2 regions of the Rhizobium sp. 0TCS1.26 genome follow, and region 2 is predicted to be linked to the other one. Evidence: riboswitches for the same ligand, from Rfam matches in the RefSeq annotation. Region 2 holds a riboswitch; the other holds the start of a gene.

Region 1 (3,404 bases), on a different contig from region 2:
GCAAGCGCAACATGCGCCGGCTCGGCAACCTGCAGACGCTGCGCTCCAACTACCGAGGCCACCAGGGACCGCAGGGCACCATCCAGGCCTCGGCCTCGGAGGGCAAGGAAAGCGGCAAGCTGGTGATCGAGGCGGAGGCCATCACCAAGGCCTATGGCGACCGGCAGATCGTCGCGCCGTTCTCCATCCGCGTGCATCGCGGCGACCGGATCGGTCTCGTCGGCCCCAATGGCGCCGGCAAGACGACGCTGCTGAAGATGCTGACCGGTCAGCTGGAGCCCGACAGCGGCATCATCAAGCTCGGCACCAACCTCGAGATCGCAACGCTCGACCAGAAGCGCGAGGATCTCGATCTTAACGACACGCTGGCGCACTACCTGACCGACGGACGCGGCGAGAGCCTTCTGGTGAACGGCGAGCAGCGCCACGTGGCCGGCTACATGAAGGACTTCCTGTTCCAGCCGGAGCAGATGCGCACGCCGATCAAGAACCTGTCCGGCGGCGAGCGCGCCCGTCTGATGCTGGCGCGGATCATGGCCCGGCCGTCGAACCTGCTGATCCTCGACGAGCCGACGAACGACCTCGACATCGAAACGCTGGACCTGCTGCAGGAAATCGTCGCCGGCTTCAACGGCACCGTCATCCTCGTCAGCCACGACCGCGATTTCCTCGACCGCACCGTCACCTCGACCATTGCGCCGGCAAATCCCGAGGCGCCGGACGGCCGCTGGATCGAATATGCCGGCGGCTACACGGACATGATGGCGCAGCGCAAGGGCGCGCTCGACGAGAAGCGCCGGGTGGAGCGGGCGAAGGCAGATACCGCCAGCGCCGCGGCACCCGCGTCCGATACGCCGAAGTCGAAGGTGAAGCTCTCCTACAAGCAGAAATTCGCGCTCGAAAACCTTCCCAAGGAGATGGAGAAGGTGCAGGCAGATATTGATCAGCGCGAGGCGAAGATGGCCGATGCGAGCCTGTTCACCAAGGACCCGGCAGCCTTCAACCGCCTGGCCGCCGAGCTCGAAAAGCTGCGCGCAAAACTGACGGCGATGGAGGAAGAGTGGCTGGAACTGGAGATGCTGCGCGAGGAACTCGAAGGCTAACCTAACAGTTTGTTATACTTAACAAAGAGTTAGTGCTAATAAATCTGGCCCCGTGCCGGAACATTTCCCGAAATGGCACGTTCGGTCGACACTTGGTACAGAGATTGTTCAGGTGCGTGTTCAACAGAGGGATGTCCCATGTCGGCAAATGTAGTGCGTCGTCGGCTGGAAGATGCAGCCATGAAACAACGGGTCATGATCGTCGAGGACGAATTTCTCATCGCTCTCGACGTCGCCGACACAGTGGAAAGCATGGGGTTGACGGTAAGCGGCTTTGCCAGCGGCCGGATGCATGCCCTGTCGCTTGCTCCAAATGCGGATATTGCCCTCGTCGACGTCAACCTGTCTGACGGCCCGACCGGCCCGTCGATCGGCCGCGAGCTTGCCGAACGTTTCGGCGTGACGGTGATCTTCATGACCGCCAATCCGGAACAGCTCGAGGGGCACCCGAACGGCTCTCTCGGCGTCCTCACCAAGCCGGTCATGCCGCACTCGATCGAGGAGACGCTCGATTACGCCCTCGCCAATCGTCTGGGCGGCATCGCCGCAGTGCCGCGCGACCTGCAGATCTTCCGGCACGTCCACCACTTGCAAACGCACTGACACCCGAGGCGGCGCTTGCCAAGCGCCCGCCATCCGGCTACATCTCCGCCTGCTCTAACGGGGTGCCATATCCATGGCTGAGAGGCTTTTGCCAACCCGCGGAACCTGATCCGGTTAACACCGGCGGAGGGATTAGACGGCTCGATCTTCAGCGCCTATTCCCCGTTTTGAAAAGAACAAGGAGGCGCTGATGCGCGGATCCCAGATCATTGCCATGGCATTGCTTGCAGCTCTCGGCCTTACGGCTCCGGCCACTGCCGCCGAGAAGAAGACGCTGACCGTCTACACCTATGAAAGCTTCATCTCCGAGTGGGGTCCCGGCCCAAAGGTCAAGCAGGCCTTCGAGAAGACCTGCGACTGCACGGTCAACTTCGTCGGTGTCGCCGACGGCGTGGCGCTGCTGACCCGGCTTAAGCTCGAAGGCACCACCTCCACCGCCGACGTCGCGCTGGGGCTGGATACCAACCTCATTGCCGAAGCCAAGCAGACCGGCCTCTTCGAGGCGCACGGCATCGATACCTCTGCTGCGAAGGTTCCGGGCGGTTTTGTCGACGACGTCTTCGTGCCCTACGACTACGGTCACTTCGCCGTCGTCTACGACACAGAGACGATCAAGAACCCGCCGCGCAGCCTGAAGGACCTCGTCGAGGGCGACCCGAACCAGAAGATCGCCATCGAGGATCCGCGCACGTCGACGCCGGGTCTCGGCCTGCTTCTCTGGATCCGGTCCGTCTATGGCGACGAGGCGCCGGCCGCCTGGGCAAAACTGAAGAACCGCATCCTCACCGTGACGCCGGGCTGGTCGGAAGCCTACGGCCTGTTCACCAAGGGCGAGGCACCGATGGTATTCTCCTACGTCACCTCGCCGGCCTATCACATGGTCGAGGAAAACACAGATCGCTACCAGGCCGCCGCCTTCGACGAGGGGCACTACATCCAGGTCGAAGTCTCGGGGATCCTCAAATCCTCGAAGAACAAGGATCTTGCCCGGTCCTTCCTCGCCTTCACCCTGTCGCCGGACTTCCAGGCGATCATCCCGACCACCAACTGGATGATGCCGGCCGCTGCCACGGATGAAGCCCTGCCGGAAGCCTTCGGCAGGCTCGTGCAGCCGCAGAAGACGCTACTGATGAGCCCCGACGAGGTGGCCACCAACCGCCAGGCGTGGATCCGCGAATGGCTGTCCGCGATGAGCATGAAGTAGGCCGATGCTGACGGCGGGGGAGCGAGGCCGGGGACTTGCCGCAGGCGCGGCAAGCTTTGCCACGGTCGCGCTCTTCATCCTGGCGCCCAGCATCGCCCTGGTTTCCGCTTCGCCGGCAATGCCGGGGCGCGCCATCTTCGACAGCTACACGCTGAGCCTGCTGCGCTTTACCGTGCTGCAAGCGGTGCTCTCCACACTTCTCTCCGTTGGCCTGGCGATCCCCGTCGTGCTGGCGCTCGGCCGCCGGCCGGCGTTTCCCGGTCGCGTGTGGATCCTCCGGCTGATGGCCGTCCCCATGGGGCTGCCGGTGCTGATCGGGGCGCTCGGCCTGATCGGCATCTTCGGACGCCAAGGCCTGCTGAACCGCATGCTGGCAATGCTGGGGCTCGAGCAGCCTATCGGCATCTACGGGCTGGGCGGCATCCTGCTTGCGCATGTCTTCTTCAACCTGCCGCTTGCCTGCCGGTTGATGCTGGCCGGCCTTGAGCGCCTGC
Region 2 (3,404 bases):
ACGGCCAGCCGGATCACCTTTCGCCGCTCCGCATCAAGCGTGCCGAGGTTGATCGTCAGAGCGTCGGCCCTGGCGACGAAGTCGGCGATCTCCTCCATGGACGAGGTCATCGACGGAATGCCGCCGATGACCGAGATGCCATCAGCGGTGAACTTTTGCACCACCGTGTTCATCAGGCAGTGGACCCGCGGCCTGGCCTGACGCACGCGGGCAAGCAGCTCGGCGGCCGTTGCCGGCGATGGTGTGGATGTCGGCGCCGTCATCGCAGTTCCACCGCCAGATCGTCGACGGACGGCGCGACCGGAACAAGCCCGCTTTCTGCCATGAAGGCGCCGAAGCGTTCGTAACGGCCGCGATCGAGCGCTGCCGGCCGCTTGGCGAAACGCGGCAGGCTGTCGATGAAGGCCTGGCGGTTCAGGGCGTCATCGAGGTTGGGGTAAGCCTTGATGAACATCTGCCAGGCTTCTTGCGGATGGTTGGTCAGGTAGACGGAGGCCTGTTCGACGGCTGCAAGGAAGCGCGGCAGGCGGTCATCCTTCACCAGATCCTTATGCGTGACGAAGATGAGCTCGTCATAGAGCGGCACGCCGTGTTCTTCCGGATAGAAGGCGCGGCCTTCGTGACCTTCCAGACGCATCTGCGTCAGCTCGAAGTTGCGGAAGCCGCCGACGGTCGCATCCACCTTGCCGCCGATCAGCGAGGGCGACAGGGAGAAGTTGACGTTGATGAGCTCGACGTCCTTCACGTCGACGCCCTCGCCCGCCAACATCCGCTTCAGCATCGCATCCTCGAAGCCCGAGACCGAAAAGCCGATCTTCTTGCCCTTCAGGTCCTTGAAGCTCTTGATCGGCCCGTCGGCAAGCACGGTGACGGTGTTGAGCGGCGTCTCGACCAGCGTGCCGAAGCGGACGAGCGGCAGGCCGGCCGCATGGTCGAGGTAGAGGTTCGGCTGGTAGTGGATGCCGATATCCGCCTGCTTCGTCGAGATGAGCCGCGCCACGGCCGACGGATCGGCAGGCGGGATGAGCTCGACCTCCAGCCCCTGATCGCGGAAGAAGCCTTTTTCCTGGGCGACGACCAGCGGCGCATGGTCAGGATTGACGAACCATTCGAGCAGCACCGACAGCTTGTCGGCGGCCTGGGCGGCGGCCGGAGCAAGGCTGATCAGGAGCGCCGTGGCGAGAGCGGGCAGCAGGCGTTTCATCGGGATGACCTTCTGGGTTTCAGTGAGAGAGGCAAGGAAAGAGGAGCGTCGAGGGTCTCGCGCGCCCAGGGAGCAAGGCCGGCCGTCAGCCGGTCGACGAGAAGGCGCAGAGCGACGGTGAACAGCGCCAGCACGATCATGGCGGCAAACAGCATGTCGGCCTGCATGCGGGCATTGGCCTGCACCATGATGAAGCCGAGGCCGCCGGCCGCGCCGACCCATTCGCCGACGACGGCGCCCAAAGGTGCGAGCGGTGCCGCGACCCGCAGACCGGAGACCAGCGACGGAAGCGCCAGTGGCAGGCGCAGATGGCGCAGGATCTGCCAGTGGCTGGCCGGTGTCAGCCTTGCCGCATCGAGGATGTCCGGATCGGTCCGTCGAAGGCCGTCGGCGAGCGCCGAGGCAACCGGGAAGAAGATGATGATCACCGTCATCGCCACCTTGGAGGCGATGCCGAAACCGAACCAGAGCACCAGCACCGGTGCCAGCACGAAGACCGGGAACGCCTGGACGACCAGCACCAGCGGCCAGACGATCTGCCCCAATCGCGGCATTGCCGCCACCGCAATGGCGGTTGCAGCACCGAGCAGGCTGCCGGCCAGAAGACCAACGAGGATTTCGCCAGCCGTGATCAGGCCGTGATGCAGCAGGAAAGCCGGCTGGCGAACGAACACGTCGGCGACCGAAAGCGGTGACGGCAGCAGGTATCGCGGCGGCGCAAGCACCGTCACGACTGCCTGCCACACACCCGCAAGAAGGATCAGGGCAAAACTCCCCTCGGACGCACGCATGGCTCAGCCGGCGGACTTAAGCGAGGTTCGGGGCAAGACGACGATGCTGCGAGAAGCAGCCGAACAACAACGCATGGCGATCTCCAAACCTTGACAGCACGGAGATCCAGGTGAAGCGGAGAAGAGAAAGCGGCGCGGTGGCATGCGCATTTTCCGTTCCTACGCCGGCATGACCCGGATCAGGTTCAAGGGTCCGGCTCCACGCCATCTCAGCACCGTTCGGTGCTCCCCTCGGAATGCGGCGACCCTAGCGACAAACCGGGCCTTAAGTCAACGGCGCCCAGGACTGGATCAGCACGGCCGCCCGGCGATCCGAAGACCGGTGCACGAGATCTCGTCGCCATTGCCCGCGCCGGTTGGACCGGCTAGAAAGCGGCATGCCCTTCAGGTTCGTCCACACCGCCGATATCCATCTCGATTCGCCGCTCCGCTCACTGTCGCTGCGCAATGCAGAACTCGCCGATCTGGTGGGTGACGCGACGCGTCGGGCGCTGATCAGGATCGTCGACCTCTGCCTCGAGGAACAGGTCGATGCGCTGATCATCGCAGGCGATCTTTATGACGGCGACCAGACCTCGATGAAGACCGCCCGCTTCCTCGCGACCCAGATGCAGCGCCTGCACGAGGCGGGCATCGCCGTGTTCAAGATCCGTGGCAACCACGATGCGTTGTCGCGGATCACCCAGGAGCTGGTGCTGCCGCCTTCGGTCAAGGTTTTCGGCGGTCGCGCGGAAGCGATCGAACTGACGACCGGCGGCATCGATGTCGCGATCCATGGCCTCAGCTTTTCCAAGCCGCATGCGCCGGAAAGCCTGCTGCCAAAGTACCGGCCGCCGACCCCCGGCGCCGTCAATATCGGCATCATGCACACGAGCCTTGCCGGCGCTTCCGGTCACGATCTCTACGCGCCCTGCTCGCTTGCCGACCTGCATGGCGCCGGGTTTGCCTACTGGGCGCTCGGCCACATCCATCAGCGCACCCACCATGCCGGCGAGCGGACCGTGATCATGCCCGGCATGCCGCAGGGCCGCGACATCAACGAAGCCGGCGAGAAGACCGTGTCGCTGGTGACCATTGGCGACGACGGTTCGGTGCGGGTCGAGGAACGGCTGACGAGCCTTGCGCAGTTCGCCCGGCTGACGGTCGACATCACCGGCGCCCAGGAGTGGCGCAGCGTCGTCGAGCTCATCGGTACGGCACTGGAGCAGGAACGGCAGCGGACCCGCTCCGACCACCTCGTCGTGCGTCTGCGGCTGGTTGGTCGTACGCCGCTTGCCTGGACCATCCGCCGCGACCGCGACCTGCTGCAGGCCGAGGCCGAGCAGCGCGGCGAGCGGACCGGGCGGACCTGGATCGAGAAGCTGGAACTTGCCGTCGATGTTCCGGCGGACGAGACGCGTGCCGCATCG

What was found. A riboswitch is a leader RNA that binds a small molecule or an ion and turns the genes downstream of it on or off. The one in region 2 is predicted to bind thiamine pyrophosphate.
Region 1: another riboswitch for thiamine pyrophosphate. It lies ahead of thiB (thiamine ABC transporter substrate binding subunit); the one in region 2 lies ahead of AAIH46_RS16565 (ABC transporter permease).

Annotation. Positions count from the first base shown of each region.
Region 1 is NZ_JBCIYV010000004.1:292,017-295,420, forward strand. It holds gene AAIH46_RS19195 (ABC-F family ATP-binding cassette domain-containing protein) at 1-1,103, shown strand, start outside; gene AAIH46_RS19200 (response regulator) at 1,242-1,706, shown strand; TPP riboswitch at 1,755-1,855, shown strand; gene thiB (thiamine ABC transporter substrate binding subunit) at 1,921-2,910, shown strand; gene thiP (thiamine/thiamine pyrophosphate ABC transporter permease) at 2,915-3,404, shown strand, end outside.
Region 2 is NZ_JBCIYV010000003.1:540,505-543,908, reverse strand. It holds gene AAIH46_RS16575 (hydroxyethylthiazole kinase) at 1-263, opposite strand, end outside; gene AAIH46_RS16570 (ABC transporter substrate-binding protein) at 260-1,204, opposite strand; gene AAIH46_RS16565 (ABC transporter permease) at 1,201-1,995, opposite strand; TPP riboswitch at 2,135-2,237, opposite strand; gene AAIH46_RS16560 (metallophosphoesterase family protein) at 2,373-3,404, shown strand, end outside.